DNA from 2 places in the Peribacillus sp. P4_D6 genome. Region 2 is predicted to be linked to the other one. Evidence: riboswitches for the same ligand, from Rfam matches in the RefSeq annotation. Region 2 holds a riboswitch; the other holds the start of a gene.
What was found. A riboswitch is a leader RNA that binds a small molecule or an ion and turns the genes downstream of it on or off. The one in region 2 is predicted to bind thiamine pyrophosphate.
Positions count from the first base shown of each region.

Region 1: linked by a shared signal. The riboswitch ahead of thiC (phosphomethylpyrimidine synthase ThiC) and the one ahead of tenA (thiaminase II) in region 2 are both predicted to bind thiamine pyrophosphate.

Region 1 is NZ_JBFUIQ010000034.1:5,682-21,718, reverse strand. It holds gene AC1DVB_RS12835 (sigma factor) at 142-849, shown strand; gene clpP (ATP-dependent Clp endopeptidase proteolytic subunit ClpP) at 880-1,464, shown strand; partial or broken gene AC1DVB_RS12825 (alpha/beta hydrolase) at 1,590-1,685, opposite strand; gene AC1DVB_RS12820 (DUF6241 domain-containing protein) at 1,846-2,433, shown strand; gene AC1DVB_RS12815 (TauD/TfdA dioxygenase family protein) at 2,582-3,475, opposite strand; gene AC1DVB_RS12810 (ABC transporter substrate-binding protein) at 3,504-4,493, opposite strand; gene AC1DVB_RS12805 (ABC transporter ATP-binding protein) at 4,875-5,642, shown strand; gene AC1DVB_RS12800 (ABC transporter permease) at 5,665-6,498, shown strand; gene AC1DVB_RS12795 (sensor histidine kinase) at 6,560-7,729, opposite strand; gene AC1DVB_RS12790 (glycerophosphodiester phosphodiesterase) at 8,357-9,286, shown strand; gene AC1DVB_RS12785 (zinc-dependent alcohol dehydrogenase) at 9,444-10,583, shown strand; gene AC1DVB_RS12780 (hypothetical protein) at 10,908-11,360, shown strand; gene AC1DVB_RS12775 (histidine phosphatase family protein) at 11,604-12,149, shown strand; gene AC1DVB_RS12770 (HAD family hydrolase) at 12,301-13,089, shown strand; TPP riboswitch at 13,206-13,320, shown strand; gene thiC (phosphomethylpyrimidine synthase ThiC) at 13,456-15,237, shown strand; gene AC1DVB_RS12760 (hypothetical protein) at 15,260-15,430, shown strand; partial or broken gene AC1DVB_RS12755 (DUF3231 family protein) at 15,524-16,033, opposite strand.
Region 2 is NZ_JBFUIQ010000078.1:1,553-9,132, forward strand. It holds gene AC1DVB_RS18770 (cobyric acid synthase) at 1-381, shown strand, start outside; gene AC1DVB_RS18775 (HU family DNA-binding protein) at 555-827, shown strand; gene AC1DVB_RS18780 (hypothetical protein) at 1,177-1,344, shown strand; gene AC1DVB_RS18785 (protein kinase domain-containing protein) at 1,341-2,069, opposite strand; gene AC1DVB_RS18790 (hypothetical protein) at 2,469-2,696, shown strand; TPP riboswitch at 2,808-2,939, shown strand; gene tenA (thiaminase II) at 3,075-3,758, shown strand; gene AC1DVB_RS18800 (ECF transporter S component) at 3,774-4,352, shown strand; gene AC1DVB_RS18805 (ABC transporter ATP-binding protein) at 4,371-5,834, shown strand; gene AC1DVB_RS18810 (energy-coupling factor transporter transmembrane component T family protein) at 5,835-6,611, shown strand; gene tenI (thiazole tautomerase TenI) at 6,652-7,263, shown strand; gene thiO (glycine oxidase ThiO) at 7,265-7,580, shown strand, end outside.

The sequences.
Region 1 (16,037 bases), on a different contig from region 2:
ACAGGTTTTTAGTATGAAAGGAAATCCAATGGAAAAAATGGAATAGGATATAATGAAGCATGAAGGAAAATTTTTCACCCCCATATCTTTTTCTCTTTCTGAAACGTTTAGAGGATAGAGGGTGTTGAAGGAGTGAGAAAAATGATAAATAAATTGAGGGAAGATATTTCTGAAGAAAAGGATAACGGTACAATTTTGCGTGAAGTTTATCCTGAATTGATCCGGTTTTGCCGATTTCTGACCCAAAATAATTGGGATGGGGATGATTTGGCTCAGGAAACGATATTGAAGGCAATGCAGGGCTATGGGAAAAAAACGGTGATAACCACAGCTTTATTGAAGACGATAGCCCGACATTCCTGGATTGATACGATACGAAAAAGGAAAAAAGAATCTTTAGACGATCTGTTGGATACCGAACAACTGGGGGCAGTTGGGGGAAATGTCTTTGAAACGGTTGAATATATAATAAAATCCCTTACCCCGAAACAAGCGGTAGTGTTCATATTAAAGGAAGGATTCCTCTACCGGTCAAAAGAAATCTCAGATTACTTGAACACCACGGAAACAGCTGTAAAGGCAATCTTGAACCGTGTGAAGAAGCGTTTTGAGAATGACGTTGAAGATCGTAGGTTGTCTTGCGTGGAAGTTTGGCAGGATGAGGAGGAGCAGCGTCTCATGTCCCTGATGACACAGGCTTTAAAAGCCCAAAATCCTGATATCCTCATTAAAAGCATCCCATCTTTCAAATCCCTGAACAGTGAGTCGATGATTCCTAAACTGATGAATCGTTCGAATCTTTCCAAATCAAGCTTCACTCCTTCAAACACACTCTCAATGGCTGCATAGCCAATATTATTGTTAGGAGGAAGAAGAGATATGACCACCATTCCATATGTAATTGAGCAATCCAGCAAGGGTGAGCGCTCGTACGATATTTATTCCAGACTTCTAAAAGACCGTATCATCATGATTGGGGAAGAAATCACCGATCATTTAGCCAATAGTGTGGTTGCCCAATTGTTATTCTTGGCAGCAGATGCACCTGATAAAGAAATTACCATCTTCATAAACAGTCCCGGGGGATCGACCAGTGCAGGTTTCGCCATTTATGATACGATGCAATATATTAAGCCTGATATCCGGACTGTATGTACGGGGATGGCCGCATCATTCGGTGCCATGCTTTTATTGGCGGGTACGAAAGGGAAAAGGTGCGCTTTGCCAAATAGTGAAATCATGCTTCATCAACCGCTTGGTGGGGCGAGGGGGCAAGCAACGGAAATCGAAATTTCTGCCCGAAGGATTTTGAAGCTAAAGGATCATATCAATCAAATCATCTCCGAAAGGACCGGTCAGCCTATCGAAAAGGTGGCGAAGGACACAGATCGCGATTACTTCTTAAGTGCAAATGAGGCGAAGGATTACGGTATAATCGATGAAATAATCGTTCAGGATAATTAATTCTGATAAAGACGCCGGCTGTACGAAAACGAAAAGAAACTGCCGATATTAGATTGGCAGTTTTTTTTTATCTTTTTACATTACTCCATCTATTTATCCACAAAACCCCATACCTTGTTTCAATACTATTCCAAATCCACTACCTCAGCTTCACAATGCCCGGCACCCGGTATTATCAATTTGTCTTTGTATACTGTTGCTGCATTATATATGTCATCCAGTATGCAATGAGTGACGAATGAATCTTCTTGAAAAAATGGAATGGTATCTTGGGTAATTATCGATATCTGGGTTTGGATGTCTTCCTTTTCTGGATAGTCCATCCATTTAATATGTTAAAATAAATAGTATCTGACATTATCAATCTTGGAGGAAGTTTTTATGAAGAAACCGCAAAAGGTTTTACTTATTAGTGGAATCTCTGCTGTTGCATTATTCGGGGTGGGGGTTGCTTCCTTTAAAATCATGGAGAACTCCAATGAGTACGAAAAAGCTCAACTCGTAATGGAAGCCAGGGAAGCCAAAGAACAAATTGAAAGAGAAAGAGAAGATGAAAAAATCGAAGCCAAAAGGGAAGCGAAAGCTAAAGTTGCGGAACTTGAAGCGAAAACGGCGATATATGATGGGATTGAATTTGAAACGGGACTTGATGAGGGCTCAACCGAAACGGAAGTCATGGACGTCATGCATAAAATGACTCATCAAAAGGTTCGCTCGCAAGATAAATGGGGAGCTATACCGATGTCCCCTAAGATTATAGAAGAAGTTTATAAAATAGTGGATTCAAGTGATTTTCAGCATAGAGAAAGATTGCTGTCCATCGCTGCCCGGTGGCGAGCCTTTGATTTTAGCACGATCGTTCAGGACCATAACTTCTTTTGGGAAGATAAAGAAGGCACCGTTGGAAAAGCCCATGGAACATTAAGTCGGGCAGAAGAGGTTGAATTCATTGAAGTTAATTTTAAATGAGGGGACAAAGTACTGAAAATGCAAGGGCGAGTCGGCTAGTCCTGTCAATAAAGAAAACACTCAAACTTCCTGCAATGAGGCCGTTTGAATGTTTTCATTCGCTTATGGGGCAGTCAAGTAATGGAAGCTTACCTTCGATACAGGAGTTTTATTTCTTAACAATTAGTCTGCTGGACTCGTTCTCCTTGTTTACGGGAACGTCTTTTCCTACTGTGACCCTGCGAACGACGCGGTGCTGGTTCCCGTAATCGGAAATAGCGTAATGCTGCGTGGCTAGGTTATCCCAAATGGCCACGTCGCCTTCACTCCATTGCCAACGCACGGTATTTTCTAAGCGCGTGACGTATGAATCGAAGATGCTTAATAATCTTTCGGATTCACTTGTTGTATAGCCCTCCACTCTACCAGCAAAGCCACCTAATAACAAATGCCTTTTTCCGGTTTCGGCGTGTACGTGAACGACTGGGTGCCTTGTTTTATAAATGGTCGATTCGAATATATCACGATATTTCTTTTTAACCTCATCATCAATGTTTTCGGCTGGTTTGAATTGAGCATAATCATATTCATTTGTATGGATTGCCCATAGTCCGTCCGCTAATTTCTTCAATCCATCCGGCAGGTCCTCATATGCTTCATTCGTATTGGCCCAAACTGTATCTCCGCCAACATCAGGGATGGTCACCCCTCTTAAAACTGAGTATTTAGGTACCTCTGGAACGAAAGTGACATCAGTGTGCCAATGGTTTGCTTTAGCACCTCGTTCGGAGTCAAGCTCGAAAATATAGTTAGTATTATCTTTGACCGGTACTGTAGGATGTGCATAAGGTTCACCCAATAGTTTGGCAAATGCTTCTTGGCTGGCATCGTCCAAATGATTTTGACCTTTGAAGAATATGACTTTATGATCGTTTAACGCTTGTTTGATTTCATTGAAAATAGTTAAATCCAAGTCTCCGCTTAATTGCACTCCTTGAATTTCCGCTCCAATCCTTCCTGCTACCGGTACCACTTTCAATTGTTGTGTTTTAGTTTCCGTCATAATCAATCTCCTCCTGTAAGGTTAGTTTTTATTTTTTAAAGGCTTTCTCAATGTATTCATTGTTGATGTGATTTTTAAAATTAAATGATTTCTTGATATAACCCACACCAGCTAAAGTATCGATGGATTCTTGTTGTGCTTTGATGGCATCTTCGGTAAAGAAGATATTTGGTTCTTCGGCCGTTATTATTGTCTTGACCGTACCGACTGGCAATTTAGTTTCTTTGGAATAAATTTCAGATGCTTCATCTGGATTTTCAATTTGCCAGTCGGCTGCTTTTTTATAAACCTTTAAATAGGCCTCGACAATTTCAGGATGCTCTTCGGCAAAGCCCTTACGTGCAATGATTGCACCAGGAGCTAATATTTTTCCTTTTACTTTAAGTGCGACAGCATTCCCTTTTTCAATATTATTAAGGTAATAAGGGTTCCATATTGCCCAGGCGTCCAATTTTTTTGTTTCAAAAGCCGCTTGAGCATCATCTGGTTGCAAATTGATGAGTTTAATGTCATCAGTCGTTAAGCCATGGGCTTTCAATGCCTTGATTAAATACACATGACCCGTTGTCCCCGAGGCAACACCGACCGTTTTTCCTTTTAAGTCTTCAATCTTCTTTATGTTACCTTCCGCTTGAGCCAGGATCCGGACAGATGACTCACCCCGTCCTGTTTGTGCAATCACTTCGAATGGCAGATTCTTATCAATGCCGGCAATCAGTGCACCATCCCCTAAAAAAGACAGGTCAACCCGATTGGAAGCAAGGGATTCCAAAAGCGGGGGACCACTCTGGAATTCACTCCATTCGATTTGGGCATCCAGTTTAGAAAACTCTTCGTTGAACAATCCCTTTTCCTTTGCAATGACCAATGGTCCCATCTTGCCATTTAAGGCAATATGAACTTTCAGTGGATCACTTTTCCCGGAAGCTTTGCCGGCATCGGAATTACAGCCTGCCAATACGGCGATGCTAATGATGGCAAGTAGTACTGCGATTAGATGTTTACGATATTCCTTCATGAATTCCCTCCTTTTTTACAGCTATACACATCTGGATAGGCAGACTAATGACAAAAAAGAGATTCAACGAAGAGTTTGATTGGTTACTCTTCATTGAATCTCCGGTAGTCCAGTTGATTCACATGACCTTTATTTAATTGGCTCCAGTGTGAAGCGGATTTGTGTATGAATGCATCTTAACAGCTGTTAGAATTATCTGTCAATTATTTTTTACGATTAATCCGATAAAATAAATTGGTATTAGGTGTTGATTATAAATAATCGATAAGTTAATATAAAATGAAATATTGAATCGACTAGTTAACTAGAGATTCAGCAAAGGGACAATTTGTGCCTTATTGCTGGATCTCTATTTTTTTTATTTGAGAAAGGGTGAGGGGATTGGTTGCGACATTAGAAATTAATCAAGTAAGCAAAACATTTAAGAATGAGAATGAAAGTGTCCATGTTTTGGATCATTTAAATCTGACCGTCAACAATGGTGAGTTCGTAACCATCATTGGTCCGAGCGGCTGCGGGAAAAGCACATTATTAAAGTTGATCGCAGGACTTGATTCAGACTTTGATGGCACGATCATGGCAGGGGATCTTAAGGTTAGCGCCCCATCTAAAGACCGTGGTTTCATTTTTCAGGAGCACCGATTATTTCCATGGCTAAACGTGGAGAAGAATATTGCAGGTAACCTTACATTAAAGAAACCGGACATTCGAAAAAGGGTGGATGATTTGATATCACTTGTTAAACTAAAAGGTTTTGAGAAGGCGTATCCACGCCAATTATCCGGAGGAATGTCGCAGCGTGTTGCCATTGCTAGGGCCTTATTGCGTAATCCTGAGGTTTTATTGCTGGATGAGCCATTCGGTGCATTGGATGCATTCACGCGAACGCATCTTCAAGAGGCTTTACTGGAAATATGGGAGAGGAATAAGACAACGATGGTGCTTGTCACCCATGATATTGATGAATCCATCTTTTTATCGAGGAAGGTGGTCGTCATGGATGCAAAGCCTGGACGGATTAAAGCTATCGTTCCGATTGATTTGCCATACCCAAGAACCCGAACAAGCAAAGCGTTCCAGGAATTCAGGTCCGTCATATTAACACAACTTGAACATCATCCAGCAGAGGTGGAAGATTGGAGCATTTAAATGAATTTTTGAAAAAGGAAGGATGAAAATTATGTCTACACAGACCGTTGCACAAAACAAGCACCTTGTCATAAGGGAAACGACAAAACAATCCAAACTTGCCAAATCGGCATTGCGGGGTTCGGTACTTCCCGTTGTCGTGTTGATTGCATGGCAAGCATTAGGTTCGGTTGGCATCCTGCCTGCCCAATTGTTCTCATCCCCTTTATTGATCGTCATGACGTTCATTGATCTCGTCCAGTCGGGGGAAATGGGCATGCATTTACAGATCAGTTTAACGCGGGCTTTTCTTGGCTTTGCCTTAGGTGGGTTTTTAGGCTTATTGTTTGGTGTCATCGTTGGGATGCAAAAAAAATCCGAAGAGTATCTTAACCCAAGCATTCAAATGTTACGAACGGTTCCTTTACTCGCGATCACGCCTTTATTCATTATGTGGTTCGGGTTTGGTGAACTATCAAAAGTGCTGCTTATTGCTTTAGGTGCTTTTTTTCCTCTATATCTACAAACTTTTTTGGGTCTTCGGAATGTGGATAAAAAACTCTACGATGTTGCCCTAATCTTGGAGTTTAGCCGTCGGGAACAAATAACGAAGCTCATGATTCCGGCAGCATTGCCTAACATATTACTTGGTATCCGTTTAGCCTTAAGTGCGGCTTGGATGTGCCTGGTCGTCGCTGAATTGCTTGGTGCGGATAGAGGGGTCGGCTTCATGATCCAGGATGCCCGTTCATTCATGCAAACGGACGTCGTATTCGTAGGCATCATCATATTTGCCCTCGCTGGTAAAATCTCAGACTCGTTTGTCCGCCTTTTAGAAAATCATTTGCTGAAATGGCAAGATAGCTTTAAAGCGTAATTGAAAAAGGATGACCGCCCGGTGATGGGTGGTCATCCTTTTTCTTATTAGGTATGTATGTTTAATCTATTTTTTTATATAAGGGCAAATAAATGGTGAACGATGTTCCTTTGTTCACTTCGCTCTGTACCACGATTTTCCCTTTGTATTTTTGAACGATGGAATAACAAACGGTCAGGCCGATACCGGTTCCCCTATCTTTAAGCGAGTAAAATGGGGTGCCAAGTATTTCAAGCTGCTCTTTTGATAAACCTATTCCTGTATCCGTTATTCGTATTTTTGCCATAGTGCGTTCCTGCTCTGTTTCCACCTTGATGAATCCGGGTTTGTTCATTGACTCAATTCCATTTTTCATGATATTGACCAGTATCTGTTTAAGCTCGATGGGATTCATGTTAATGTGCAGGTCGTCACGGAAATCGAGAAGAAAGCCGATGTTGCGATTATTGGCAAAACTGGTCAATAGGTCGGAAATCTTTTGGATTTCATCATTTAAAGGAATGACCTGTACATTATCCGTTTGCGGTTTAGCTAAAGACAAATAGTCATTGATAATCACTTGTGTATATTCAAGTTCCGTAAGCATGGTCTGTACATAAAATTTTTCCGTTTCATTCAGTTCCTTCTCTTGATCTAATAGCTGGGCAAACCCTTTAACGACTGTAATCGGATTGCGTATCTCATGTGCAATGGTGGCAGCTAGCTGTCCGACTGAGTTCAATTGCTTGGCCTGCTGTATTTCCTTATGAAATGCATTATTGGATTCCATCCTATTATTGGTTCCTATGAATACGAATACCAATATGATTTGTATAGCGATGAAATTAAGCGTGTTGCCGAAACTATCCAAAGCGACATATTCATAAGTGTGTTGAAGATCCGTTTTTGAAATGATCAAGATGGAAGCGGGACCTAATAAGATATTTAAAGTGGCCACAATATAAAACCCGATCTTATCAAAGAGAAAAATGGGAAACAAGGGTGCTATAGCAAATAAGGCCAGCATGATGGCAGTATCCGGGAATATCCAAAACTTGCTATAAAAATAAACAGTAATTAAGAAAATGAATAGGGTTTTATAAAAATTGACTTCTGTTTTTAAGAAAAATAACAGAGAAATTATCATCCCCGATATTAAAATGACCTGTAATGTCATCTCGTAGGGATTATCTTTCCAACTTATAGGTGATACAGAAATCCCAACTAATAGTAAAAAGGATATCATTGCCATGAAAGCCTTCAGTATAAATCGGTGTTTGTTTTGATAATATTGATAATTTTTTAACATAATTCCCCTTAGTATTAATATTCTGTTTGCTTAATAGTAATATGATACTAGTTTTTTGTAAATCAGAAAAAGATAGATTTTGTCATCGATAACCTTTCTATCTATATTATGGAAAGGGGAAGGTGTGTCAACACTGGTGCGTCCCTTCCGATATATGGGATTTATCGTCTGGAAGTTTGGTTTATTATAGGTATGGAAGATTTAAATTGTTTGAATAAGAAGCATGACTTGCATAAAAGCGGAGTAAGGAGTTAAGAAATGCGGAGGGTTTGGAAATATTTAGTTATAATCATTTGGACGATCGTTTTTTTCTACCATTTCAATATGTACATGCCAAGAAACATTTTATATTTTTTAGAAAAAGAGGCTTTTAGGAGGCTTCTTATCATTAATCAAACAATAAAGTTTTCATTCAACTTTTTGGTTGGGTAGAACGTACTGCATGAATGCCCTGCTTTTGATAGGTTATTTTAACCATTTTAACTACTATATTATTTCTTTACATTATATTCGCTGTAGATTCACATTCCCCTTTTAAAATAATGGTAATAATAGGAGGGAGAGAGGGAAATGAAAACGAATCTAAAGAAATTCGGTTTTTGTATGATGAGTGCGGCCTTTATATTGCAGGCTACTTCAATGGGGGCCTCCGCTGCAAATGGAAATCATTCCAATTCATCTATTCATGAGAAGAAAATTGTGAATGTCGCACATAGGGGAGCTTCTGGTTATGCACCTGAACATACCATTCCCGCTTATCAAATGGGAGAACAAATGAAAGGCGACTACATAGAAATCGATCTTCAAATGACCAAGGATGGTAGATTGGTAGCAATGCATGATGAAAAAGTGGATCGTACAACGAATGGTACTGGACTTGTGAAGGATTTAACGCTGGCAGAAATCAAGAAACTGGACGCCGGTACTTGGTTCAATGAAAAATATCCACAATTGGCAAAAGAGGGATATGAAGGGTTAAAGGTCCCTACTCTTGAAGAAGTCTTTAAGAAGTTTGGAAAGAAGGCCAATTACTATATCGAAACAAAGTCCCCTGATGTGTATCCAGGGATGGAAGAAGAACTTCTGCAGGTTCTGGAAGAATATAAAATGGTGGATTCGAAGGGCCGTACAAACAATGTATTAATACAATCGTTCAGTAAAGAAAGCCTTATGAAGGTTCATGACTTGAATCCAAAGTTACCTCTTGTGCAACTTTTTTCATACAAGACCCAAGCAACCATTTCCGATGAAGAATTGGAATCCATAAAGGAATATGCAGTTGGCGTTGGCCCGAACTTCAGTAAAGTTGACGGACAATATGTGAAGATGGTTCGAAACCATGACCTCCAATTCCATCCATATACAGTAAATGAAAGAGCCGATATGAAAAAGGCGCTTGAGTGGGGTGCAACGGGGCTGTTTACGAATTATCCCGATGTGTTCAACGAGGTACTAAGTGAGTATAAACACAAAGATAATGGAAATAAAGTTACTAAATAAATGGTTTCAAATGTGAGTTCCGGTTTCCGGAGCTTTTTTTTGTATCCAGGTGCAGCATAATGGGTGATTAATTCTTGGGGAAATTAGATGTCCATAGGCTTAGTAGTCTTTCGGACGGGTATATAAAATAAATCAAGAAAATTTTAGGAGGTTGATTATGAAGGCTGTAACTTTTCAAGGAGCAAAAGATATACAGGTAAAACAAGTTGAAGATCCGAAACTTAAGGAAAAGGATGATATCATCGTCCGGGTTACTTCAACAGCTATATGCGGGTCCGACCTCCATATATATCAGGGTGCTTTGCCGACGCATAAAGATTATGTCATTGGCCATGAACCGATGGGCATCGTCGAAGAAGTGGGTCCGGAAGTGACAAAGGTGAAAAAAGGAGACAGGGTTGTCCTGCCTTTCAACATTTCTTGCGGGCACTGTTATTATTGTGAACATGATATGGAGAGTCAATGTGATAATTCCAACCCTAATGAAGCGGTGGATACAGGCGGGTACTTTGGTTTTACGGAACGATATGGGAACTATCCAGGAGGGCAGGCAGAATATTTAAGGGTACCATATGGAAACTTCATGCCGTTTGTCATCCCAGAGTCATGCGAACTAGAAGATGAGTCGCTTTTGTTCATGTCCGATGTTCTGCCAACCGCATATTGGAGTGTAGAGAACGCTGGCGTCAATAAAGATGATACGGTAGCGATATTGGGCTGTGGGCCGATTGGCTTGATGGCTCAGAAGTTCGCTTGGATGAAAGGAGCAAAAAGGGTCATTGCCATCGACAATCTACCTTATAGACTCAATAAGGCTAAACAGATGAATAAGGTAGAGGCGTATAACTTCGATGAATATAACGATATGGGCAGCTACATTAAGGAAATCACTTCTGGCGGTGCCGATGTGGTCATAGATTGTGTGGGAATGGATGGCAAGAAATCGCCGCTTGAGACGGTTGAGCAAAAGCTGAAACTTCAGGGTGGAACGTTAAGTGCGATCGAGATTGCCCTTAACGCCGTACGTAAATTCGGCACGATTCAACTGACTGGCGTATACGGTTCGAAATATAATATGTTCCCATTAGGCAATATATTTGAGCGGAACATTAACCTGAAAATGGGACAAGCACCAGTCATACACTACATGCCAAAGATTTTTGATGAAATCACGGCTGGAAAGTTCGACCCCACGGAAATCATATCCCATAAAGTCCCTCTCGAAAAAGCGAGTGAAGCTTATCAAATCTTTAACGATCATGAAGATGAATGCATTAAAGTGGTGTTAAAGCCGTAATCTGAAGCTCATAAAAAGTCCAATGCATGGAGTTGCATTGGACTTTTTGGTTATGTTCATAAATAGTTAATGGTGTATTATGGAAAAAAGTATAAAAGAGGTTTGAAATATGAATGATAGTTATGCCTTTGAACCGAAGAAATCAGGTTTACACTGATTTTTTTACTATAATGGGTGGATTTGTTTCAGGGGAATCCGGAAATGTGACGACTGACCCTTCAAATGATGAAGGAGAATATGCCAAGTGAACTTGAATAAGGGTTTTTGGTAATGAAATGGAGTATTTATATTATATAATGATAGTGACAAAAGGAGGATGTTCAGATGGTATATAACTCGGCAGCAGAACTTTGTGAAGGGTTTGGTTATCCGCCCGTTCACGTTAAATTGACGATAGAGATCATCGATAAAAGATTGGGACCTGTAAAGGCAGAAGCGGAGATTGCCATCAAGCCTGTTAAGGCAAAGGGATATCTGGAAGTATTGGTGGAAGAATTGGAATCGGAGCATATCTTTGCCGATGAAAATGGCAGTATCTATGGCAGCTTCGGCATCGATCAAAGCATCCAGATATATGATGAAGTCCTGACTACCATTCCGTTCGAAGAGATAATGGGAAATGAAAATTGGAAAGAGACAGTTGAGGAATCCATCACGGCGGATAAACTAAAGGGACAACTGGGGAAATCCCTAAATGATTATCAATTCAGTGATTTGAGCGGGAAATATAAATTCAGGAAAAGATGTACGATAACAGAACTCCAATTCATAGATTAAACGAAAGGAGAAGGCGATATGCTTTCTCTTTTTTACATATGGCCATAATATTTTTCCTTATGATAATCAAATTCTTGCAGTGACACAATCTGTGAGAATTTTTAACCATACACAAGGGGCGCTCAGTAGGTTTTTAATGGTTTCAACTTGCATTTATTATATTGCTTTACATAGGTTAATATATTGTTAAGGGCTTTTATAAGAAATAGAAACGAATATTTTAAAAGATAAAAAGGAGAATATATGAAAATTGGTTTGGTACGGCATTTTAAGGTGGCACATGAATTTCCTACTGGGAAATCTGTGACGGCGGATGATATGAAGCAATGGTTTGTGGACTATGATGCAGCGGATATTATTTATGGAACGACTTTATTTGGCGTGGAGGAATGGCAGGAATGTTATTGCAGTGATATGTCGAGAGCCGTCAAGACAGCGGAACACATCTTTCCAGGCACGGTTCATCAGATGGAGGAGCTGCGGGAAATACCTTCTCCCCCTCTGAGAGGAAGGATTAAGCTGCCGTTCATCCTTTGGGCCATCTGGATTCGCTGCTGCTCGGTGATCAACAAGCAGACAAGGGCGGAAATTAAGTTTGCTGAGCAAAGAATCAATAAAGTATTGGATGAAGTCTTTGCAAAGGGGGAAAGGAATGTTCTGATCGTGAGTCATGCCGCCCTCATGGTATATATGAGGAAAGAGCTGATCCGACGGGGGTTCACCGGTCCAAAGTTCAAGATTGCCAGTAATGGAAAATTGTATGTATTTGAAAGCGGAAAAGGGAAATGAATATATGGTTCCCACCGGAAAAGGTAAGCCATTTTGCGAAGAAAGAGACATGCATTTTCCGAATAGTTATTCTTTTTTTATTGGTTGTGGTTTATTATTGTAATAGTGTAATTTTTACGAATTCAATATTGGGGAAAGAGGGGTGGACATTTTGCTGAAGGCAGTTTTTTTTGATTTAGATGATACATTACTATGGGATCAGAAAAGTGTAAAAGAGGCTTTTGTGGCCACATGCGAAGTTGCCAAGGAGAAATATGGTCTGAATGTCGACGAGTTTGAAGAAGCGGTGCGGAAGGAAGCGCGTGATCTTTATTCTTCTTACGATACATATGCATTCACTCAAATGATCGGAATCAACCCATTTGAGGGACTATGGGGGAATTTTCAGGATGATCATGATGAATTCCGGAAGATGGCCGGGATTGTACCGGCTTATCGGAAAGAAGCGTGGACGAGGGGCTTGAAGGCATTAGGGATCGATGACCCGGAATTTGGGCTTGAACTGGCAGAACGTTTCCCGGCCGAAAGACGCAAAAAGCCATTTATCTATGAAGAAACATTCCGTGTTCTGGATGAATTAAAAGGGAAGTACAAATTGCTATTGCTTACGAACGGATCTCCTGAGCTGCAAAATACCAAACTTGAAATAACGCCTGAACTGGTTCCTTATTTCGACCAAATCGTGATTTCAGGCGCATTTGGACGAGGTAAACCGGATGCCTCCATTTTTGAGCATGCTTTGGAAATCATGGAGCTAGATAAGGATGAAGTATTGATGGTCGGCGATAATTTAATGACCGATATCCTTGGAGCATCACGGGTAGGCATAAAGTCGGTTTGGATAAATCGCCATGATAAGGAACGGAATGAAGTGATTCCAACCTACGAAATCACGCATTTAGAGGAGCTTTTCCCTATCCTTGGGAGCCTGGGGAATTAATTGGCGGTCCTCCTCCAAATAACAAATTTTAGATGATTGCAGAGAAAATACTAGGTCTTTTAAATTATTTACAGAATGAAAAGGGTGAGATATAGTTACCCTGTAATCAATTAAATTATTCAGACTAGGGGTGTCCAATAAAAGTTGGGCTGAGAGAGAAGCGCTTAAGCTTCTTAACCCTCAGGACCTGATCTGGTTCATACCAGCGTGGGGAAGTTAGAATCTACTTAACGATGACCTTTCAACTGGTCATTTCTGTAGTCATACTAACGTTAGCCGGGTCTTAAATATGAGACCTGGCTTTTTCGTGCGAAATGGATTGGATTTTGTCCTTTTTAAATGAACTTAAAAAGGAGAAATGAAATCATGAAGAGTAATTCAGTAAATGACATGAACGTTTCAATTATGTCCAGTTTTGCCGGGAGTAAAAAAGTGTATGTTGAGGGATCTAGACCCGATATTAAAGTACCTATGCGTGAAATTGAGCTAAGTCCGACGACAGGGGCATTCGGCGAAGAGGAGAATCCGCCTTTACGTGTATATGATACAAGCGGCTTCTATACGGATTCAGAATATCCGATTGATATTCATAAAGGCCTTGCCCCGATTAGACGCAGCTGGGTTCTGGAACGGGAAGATGTTGAAGAGTATGAAGGGCGTGAAATAAGGCCGGAAGATAACGGATATAGAAAAGTGGAGTCACAATCCAATGCCGAAGTTTTTCCGGGATTGAAAAGAAAACCATTGCGTGCGGTGAAAGGGAAAAACGTAACCCAGCTCCATTATGCCCGCAAAGGGATCATTACTCCAGAAATGGAGTTCATTTCGATCAGGGAAAATGTAGCCCCTGAGTTTGTAAGGGAAGAGGTAGCTAGCGGGCGGGCAATCATTCCGGCAAATATTAACCATCCTGAAAGTGAGCCCATGATCATCGGACGTAATTTTCACGTGAAAATAAATGCAAATATTGGAAATTCAGCTGTCAGTTCATCGATCGAAGCTGAAGTGGAGAAAATGACTTGGGCTACACGATGGGGTGCAGACAACATAATGGATCTTTCCACAGGAAAGAATATTCACACGACGCGGGAATGGATTATCAGGAATTCACCTGTGCCGGTTGGGACGGTTCCGATATATCAAGCATTGGAAAAAGTGAATGGGGTCGCGGAAGATCTAAATTGGGAAGTATTCCGGGATACTTTAATCGAGCAGGCTGAGCAAGGTGTCGATTACTTCACCATACACGCTGGTGTGCTTTTGCGATACATCCCAATGACAGCAAAGCGAGTTACGGGTATTGTTTCCCGGGGAGGCTCCATCATGGCACAATGGTGCTTGGCCCACCACCAAGAAAGCTTTCTCTATACACACTTTGAAGAGATTTGTGAAATCATGAAGACGTATGATGTTTCTTTCTCATTAGGTGACGGTCTCCGTCCGGGATCCATTGCAGATGCAAACGATGAGGCACAATTTGCGGAATTGGAAACACTTGGGGAATTGACGAAGATTGCTTGGAAGCACGATGTTCAAGTCATGGTGGAGGGACCCGGTCACGTACCGATGCATTTGATTAAAGAAAATATGGATAAACAGCTGGAAGTCTGTCAAGAAGCACCATTCTATACCCTGGGACCATTGACGACGGACATAGCTCCTGGATACGACCATATCACTTCTGCGATTGGTGCTGCCATGATTGGATGGTTTGGAACGGCCATGCTTTGCTATGTGACACCGAAAGAGCATTTGGGACTTCCGAATAAAGAGGATGTTCGGGTAGGGGTCATTACTTATAAAATTGCAGCACACGCAGCTGATCTTGCAAAAGGCCATCCGCAGGCAAGAAAACGGGATGATGCCCTTTCGAAGGCTAGATTCGAATTTCGTTGGAGAGATCAGTTCAATCTTTCCCTTGATCCTGAAAGGGCGGTTGAATATCACGATGAAACTCTTCCGGCAGAAGGTGCCAAAACAGCCCATTTCTGTTCAATGTGCGGACCGAAATTCTGCAGTATGAGAATCTCTCAGGACATCCGTGATTTGGCGAAGGAAAAGGGTCTGGGCTTTGAGTCGGTAATCGATGAAGGGCTTAAAGAAAAAGCGAATGAATTTAGGAAAACGGATGGAAAAATCTATCAATGATTCCGACGAGAGGGAGAATTCGATGAATCGGGTAATCCAGATAAAAGTTGAAATGAAACAGTTGGAAACTCAATTGGAGCAGCTGAAAAGGGAGCTGAATATTTTTCGGGAGAATTGCAACCATGAATTTGTGAAAAATGATTATAGTCAACAATGTACAAAGTGCTACTTGATCGAAAGTCTTCAATGGTAATGATTCCTTAATCGTCCTTATGGAATGAATCCCTTAATCATGTTGATTCGATTACAAAACATGATTAAGGGGATCATTAAGGATCATTACTATTTACATACTTGTTTTATTGATATGAAGAGGAGGAGGGACAAGCCATCCTTTTTCCTTATTAATTTAAGGAAGTCAGCACCCAATGCAGCTTTGTTGGTATGGAATTGCGCAAACATCTGTGCAATATCTTCGCGGATGCATTGACCCATCAGTTGGCTGCAAGCAACTAATCCTGCATTAATATCGATTGATACTGAAGCGGAGATTTCAGGATCTTGAAGACGTGCCCCGACGGGAATATCCTCCAAATTAGCTTTAGGCCTTTCAGGTGGTGAGGGAGGCAGTCTAACGTTATTTTCTTTTAATAATGATTCAAGTTGGTCATGTTCCTGTTTTCCTTGATCGATCACTTCAACAAGTAATTTATGCAGGTCCTTGTCGCCAGTATGATTAAGCATGGTTTGATGACAGGCAATCAACCCTTTTGTAGTTGTTTAGAAATGCCCATGTTCCAAATACCTCTCCGTAATGCATAGGCTCATCTTTCGGATTTCCGCTTAAAATCCCCATAACC
Region 2 (7,580 bases):
ATGGAAGGTGTCCTTTCTGCTGGGATAATGGAAAGTCAAATGAATCTTAACGGTTTCGAAATACATTTAGGCAGAACGACATTGAAGTCACAAGTAAGGCCCTTTCTATTATTGAAGGATGGAAGAGAGGATGGAGCCATTTCCAATGACAACCAAGTTATGGGAACATATCTCCATGGAATATTCCATAATCGCTTGTTCACTAGATTACTGGTTAACCAAATTCGACGGAACAAGGGGTTGGATGAAGTGAAGGAAAACGTTCAAAGCGACTCGGAGCGCAGGGAGGAAGCGTATAACCTCTTGGCTTCCCATCTGGAAGAAAACATTGATATGGATACCATCTATCAATGGCTGCAGCTCGAAACTGCAGAAAGTTGAACAAGAGTCAGACCGTGCTTAGTATGTTGATCAAGGCCCTTTAATCTGCAAGAAAGATCAATTTTGAGCTGCAATTCCTTTTATTTAGCCATAATAAGTGACAGAGGCATACAAGATATGTTATGTTGTCTTCTCTACATATTTTATACAAAATAAAAGGATGAGGTGTTCATATGAATAAAACAGAATTAGTGAGCAGTGTTGCAGCACAAGCTGAACTGACAAAAGACGAAGCAAAAAAAGTAGTGGATGCATTGTTTGAAACAATCACGGCTACACTTGCTAAAGATGAAAAAATCCAATTAGTTGGTTTTGGTACATTTGAAGTGCGTGACCGTGCTGCCCGTACAGGAAGAAACCCGCAAACTGGCGAAGAAATACAAATTGCAGCTAGTAAAGTACCTGCTTTTAAAGCAGGTAAGGAATTAAAAGAAGCTGTAAAATAAAAGGTGAACGAAGAAAAAAACCTGGCGATGAAATATGCGCCAGGTTTTTTGTTTACTGACTGATTCGAAAAACAGATAATATATACCGAATGTGACTCAGAAATGGAAAAGATAAAAAGTCGACTTTGTCATCTATTCGTATATTGTAAGAGCCATTTGGAGTTTCATAAATTGAAGGGATTAGGGCGTTCCCATGACCAACAATGAAAAAAGCCGAATCCATGAAGCGGTAATGGACTGTAACACAAATGAAAAAAAATTATAGTACTTATTAATAAGGTTTATACTGTGACTATGTTAGGCTAAATGAATAACAGGCTTTAAAACCAAAATAAAAGAGGTGAAAGAAATGCTGAAGAAAATAATGAAAAAAATCAAACAACTTTCCCAAGGCAGCAGTGAGCGAAGACATGGGCATTATCGCCGAGGCAGCAGCAGCAGCAGCCGAGGCTACAAAAGGTATCCCATGAGTGGAAGTGACCGCTACAAAAGAAAAGGGCGCGGCAGCAGCAGCTAATTCAATTTCTTTGACTTCAATACAGCCTTCAGGTCCATTGAGATTTCTTTAATATCTGAGTAAGGTTCTTGGATGCTTAATAACCTTTTCAGTATATGCACGGTTTCTTTTTCTAACGAAAGCTCTTCTGTCCAAGGAAGTGCTTTTTTACTTTTGGAAGCGTACGTCGTATAAAGTACATATAGAAGTATTTCCCCCAAGTCGTAAAAATCCTGCCTTTTCAGCTGCAAAATGGATTCTTTAGCGAGGTTGTCCGAATTGATCATCTTGGACAAACCAAAGTCTATCAAAATGGGCTGATGGTTCTTAAGTAGAATATTCGGTATACGTAAATCTTGATGGAAAATGTCATGCTCATGTAGATAACATACTAAATCGACCAGCTTATCCAGAAAATATAGAGACTCTTTCTCATTGAACGTTAATTGATTCGAGAAAATATGGTCTTCTAAATTATTCCCTTCTATGAAATCCATCACAAAATAAACATTTCCATCTTGCGAAAATTTCTCGTGAAATTTGGGGATATTTCTGTGGTTTAACATTCGTAATATGGAAATTTCATTTTCAAACTGTTTCAGCTCTTTTTTGCTGCGGCGTTTACTTTTCCGGAGCTGTTTGATCACTATATTTTCATTCATTTTCAAATCATTGCAACGATAAACAATACCGTAGCTTCCTGTTCCGATTACAGCTTTTACCTCGTAGCGGTAATTCAAAACCACACTCTTTTTTAAAGGAATATCCACAATTAACTGGTAGAACTTTCTAAAGGAACGAAAAATTGAAACTTCCCTCACCACTTTCAAATATTCGAGTCAAGAACCAAAAAAAAGACCATTATTAACTATGCTGGAAATATGAATGATCATGGTTAGTTTAACACTGATTTTTGATAATGCGGTAATGAAAGTCATTTCTTCGGGGCGATCTTTTGATAGTTCACAATTAAAAATAATTTTTTCCTATAATTTCACATTATGAAATTATATGGTTTTTAAAAATATTAAGTTTACTATAATGAATTCATAATAAAAGAGTAGGAGGTGATGAGGTGGATGGGCGCGAGTTGAGAAGTTGCTTTGGGAAATCCCTAACCGGCGTCACAATAGTGAGCTGGTTTGATGGAAAGTTCAAAAGGGGATTACTGTGAATTCATTAAATTCACGAGTAAAATTGCAAAACTCACGAGTAAAGTAGCTAAATTCACGAGTAAAGCAGCAGAATTCACGAGTAAACCGGCAAAACTCACGAGTAAAACCGTAGAATTCACGAGTAAACCGGCTAAACTCACGGGTAAACTACTAACTGAGCTCCCTTTGATCAAATTCTTTGAAGGCTACGGGAAATGAGGGTATGGTAGATTGAAAGTTTAGTAACCCTAAATCAAGAAAACTTTTCTAATACGTTTGACAATTGGATTTATCGTGTTAATATAAAGGCAAATGAATTTAATATACAATTTGTACCACTAGGGGTGCTTTATAGGTAAAAGTTGATTTTTTACCCACAAAAGCTGAGATTGAAGTATGACTTTAAGACCCTTAGAACCTGATCTGGTTTATACCAGCGTAGGGAAGTGGGGTCTGGAACTATACATTTCTGTATTATTTCAAGTACAACCACTTTCTTTACGTTTAAGAAAGTGGTTTTTTGTTTGCAAAAAAAGGGGTGATAAGTGTTTTTTTCTGTAACGTTCAATGAAAAAATACAATTTGGAGGTAATGGACATGAAGTTTTCAGAGGAAATCCGTAAGGAAGTTGATCACATTTGGGAAGCTAGTTTTAATCATCCGTTTGTAGCAGGAATAGGAGATGGCACATTGCCATTGGAGTGTTTCCGTTTTTATGTCATGCAAGATGCCTATTATTTATCTCATTTTGCTAGAGTTCAAGCCTTAGGGGCAGTCAAAGCTACGGATTTACATACAACAAGCAGGCTTGCCGGCCATGCACAAGGAACATATGAAGCGGAGTTGAAGCTTCATGAGAATTTTTCCGAGAGATTAGGCATCACAAAAGAAGAACGGGAAGATTTCAAGCCTGCCCCGACTGCCTATGCTTATACTTCCCATATGTATCGTGCGGCTTATTCGGGACATTTAGGAGATGTTATTGCAGCTATCTTGCCGTGTTACTGGCTGTATTATGAGATAGGTGAAAAGCTGCAAGGGTGCATGCCCGAAGAGCCAATTTATCAAGAATGGATAGCGGCATACGGAGGAGAGTGGTTCCGCACTTTGGTGGAAGAACAAATTGCGAGACTGGATGAGATTGCTGAAAAAGTAACTGAAGAAGATAAGGTGAGAATGAAAGAGCATTTTATTCTCAGCAGCCAATATGAATACTCATTTTGGGAAATGGCTTATCGTTTAGAGACATGGCCCGTTCATAAGGAAACATTAGAAGTATAAAAGGAGAATGAAACAATGAAAAAAGGATTGAAATTAACGGATATATTAGTCACGATCGTGATTGCGGTAGCATTTGGAATCGTTTATATACTTTGGGGTTCGATTTATTATTCCGTTAAACCATTAGGATTACATCTGGATCAACTTATTTATGGAATGTGGTTTATAGCTGGACCTGTCGCCTTTTTCATTTTACGGAAACCGGGTGTGGCACTTTTGGCGGAGATAGCCGCAGCTTCCGGGGAATTCTTTCTAGGTTCCCCATGGGGGCTGACTGTACTGTTATATGGGGTGGTCCAAGGTTTGTTCGCGGAAATGGTGTTCATGGGGTTCAAATATAAAAAATTCAATATGCCGGTGGCCGTTTTAGCTGCGATGGCTTCCTGCCTGGCATCAGTTATCATGGATTTTGCATACGGGGAAATAGGTGCTCTTTCTACTTGGAATCTATCGTTATTCATGATAGCGAGGTTTGTGGGTTCCATATTCTTTGCAGGTGTGACCGCTTATTATCTAGTTAAAGTCCTGGAAGCAACAGGGGTAACTAATCTTGTGCGTCCGGTTTCCAATAAAGATTATGCAGAACTTGATTAAAAGAAGAGGTTGAGGGCCATGGAACCAATCGTTTCTGTTGAAAAGTTAAGAATGAAATTTCCCGGTGATGAATCTTTGATATTCAAGGACCTATCACTATCGTTTGATCAAGGAGAAAAAGTGCTATTGTTGGGACCATCAGGATGTGGTAAGTCCACTCTGTTGCAAGTGTTAAGCGGATTGATTCCGAATTCCATCGAAGTCCCGATGAAAGCGGAGAAATTGAAATGCCCTTCTTCATGGGGGTATGTTTTTCAAGACCCTGATAGCCAGTTTTGCATGCCATTTGCCGATGAGGAAATTGCCTTTGTCCTTGAGAATCTTTCCGTCCCTAAAGAAGAAATGAAAGAGAAAATTGAAAATCAAATCCGTAATGTAGGATTGAACCTAGGGCATGCAAGTATAGAAACATTATCAGGCGGGATGAAACAGCGTCTGGCAATCGCTTCAGTATTGGCCCTTGAACCAGAAGTGCTATTTTTAGATGAACCGACAGCCATGCTTGATCCGGAAGGAACGAAAGAAATCTGGGACTTGTTGAAGGAAGTCGGAAAAGACAAAACGGTTATTATCGTCGAACATAAAATTGACCATGTTTTAGAATTCATCGAACGAATCGTGCTTTTAAACGGTGACGGTCAAATCATAGCTGATGGTCCAAGAGACACCATTCTTTCCCTATATAAAAATGAAATGAGAGAACATGGAATTTGGTTCCCAGGTGTTTGGGATGAATATATACAGAAGTATGCACCCACTAGGGAACACCAATTTACAGATTGTTTACCTCTTATGGATGTGCAAGGATTTAGCGGTTTTCGGAATAAAGAGGAAAAAATCAAGGTTGAAGAGCTGAAGGTCCATTCAGGAGAATGGATTGTGATCAGGGGAGAAAATGGCGCGGGCAAGAGTACACTTTTGCATGCATTGATGCAGTTCATAAAAACGAAAGGTATGTATGAATTATTGGGGAACCCCATTAAAATGGTGAAAAATCCAACGGATCATATGACGTTTGTCTTTCAAAATCCTGAGTTTCAGTTCGTTGCAAATACTGTATATGAAGAGATTGCTTATTCATTGCGTATTGATAAAAGGCCGCAACAAGAAATAGATGAGAGAGTCCGCTCATTGCTTAAAGTGTTCCGCCTTGAGGCACATCGGGATAAACATCCGTTTCAATTATCAATGGGTCAAAAGCGTCGCTTAAGCGTAGCAGCATCAATCGTAATCGACAAAAAAATCATTCTCCTGGATGAGCCGACATTTGGCCAAGATTCGAAAAATACCTTTGCATTATTGGAATGGTTCGAGGAATATCGAAGGCGCGGAATAACCGTGATCATGGTAACTCATGACGAACATATTTCAAAAAACTTTGCAACCAGAATCTGGACGGTTAAGGGCGGAAACGTAATAAGTGATAAAAACATCGCGCAAGCCGGATTTGTCGAGACCAAAGTTAAAAGGAGTGTCATGTAGATGAATGTTTCAAACGCAGAAACATGGCTCCATGGAATTAATCCAAGCCTTAAACTTGGTGTACTGATTGTATTATGCATCGTGGCGTTATTCATTCATGACCTGAATTATATGATGAACATCACCATTGGCGTATTGATATTATTTTTGTTTTTTACCGGGCATTCGATAAAACGCATCCTGCTTTTGTCGATTCCCTTTTGTTTCATTTTTATATCCACCTCTTCTGCAATGATATTATTCGGGCAAGGTGAGACGCTTTGGTTTGAGTGGGGCCTCATATCGATTACGGAAGAAAGTTTCATGAGGGGATTACTGGTAGGCTTTCGAGCTTTGTTCTTTGCGGCCCTTGGTTTAACTTTTTCCTTAACGACGAGACCAGTGAACTTGTTTTATTCGTTAATGCAGCAAGTTAAGCTTAAACCGAAATATGCCTATAGTTTCATGGCGGCATTAAGGCTGATTCCCATCATGATGGAGGAGTTCCAAACGATACGAAACGCGATGAAGGTACGCGGTTTCGAAAGAGGAAAAGGGATAAGGTCGGTATATTTTAAAATGAAAGCCTATTCCATCCCGTTGTTATCCGGAAGCATCAGACGTGCTCACCGAATCGCGGTTGCGATGGAGGCAAAGCGATTTACAGACACTCGGGATCGAACATACTATTATGAATTTGGTTTTTCAAAAATGGACCATGGTTTCATTCTGTATTTTATCATCCTGCTGTTGGCCGGCTTTTACCTATCGATTCAATTCCCGTTAGTATCTATTTGATTTTTATGAGATTGTAACTTTACTAGTTGGGGGTTCTAGTATGAATGCACATGAATTGCATATAATTTCCACTGGGAAACAGCCAATTGAAAAGTTTGTGGAAATCGCTTCAAACATTCAGGAACATGTTGATTTCTTTTATCTAAGGGAAAAGCATAGGAGTGCTTCGGAACTCTATCGAGCAGTGAGGCTATTACATGATAATAAGATTCCGCTTTCTAAGATCATCATTAATGACCGGGTGGATGTAGCCTGGGTACACAAAGCATTTGGTGTGCAATTGGCTTTTCATAGTTTAGATGCAGAAGTCGTAAAAGGAGCTTTTCCAGGGATGAATGTTGGCTGTTCGATCCATTCCATGGATGAAGCGAAAGCCGCATTCAGCAAAGGGGCCGATTACGCGATTTATGGACATGTTTTTGAAACGGCTTCAAAAATTGGCCTTCCTCCTAGGGGAGTTGAGGAGCTTCATGCAATCACAAGAAATGTCGATCTTCCGATAATTGCGATAGGAGGAATAACACCTTTCAATTGCCAAGACGTGCTGGATGCGGGGGCACACGGAATTGCGGTCATGTCAGGTGTGCTTGAAGCTGAAAATCCGATTGAAGCCGTTAAAGAATATGCGAAGTCTTTGGGAAAGGAGACATAATATGAATTCCATATATGATGCAATCATTGTTGGGGGAGGAGTAATAGGTGGATCCATTGCCTTTCAATTAGCCAAGCGAGGTAAAAAGGTTCTTTTATTGGAAAAAGACAGACTTGCCAATAAAGCATCCAGTGCTGCAGCTGGGATGTTAGGAGCACAATCCGAGTTAGATCCTGATAATCCCCTTTTTACATTGGCAAGTCGAAGCAGGGCGATGTTTCCTGCACTGGCGCAAGAATTAAAAGACATAAGTGGAATAGACATCGAATTAGTGAATAAGGGCATGTATAAGGTGGCGCTATCGAGTGAGCAAGTAG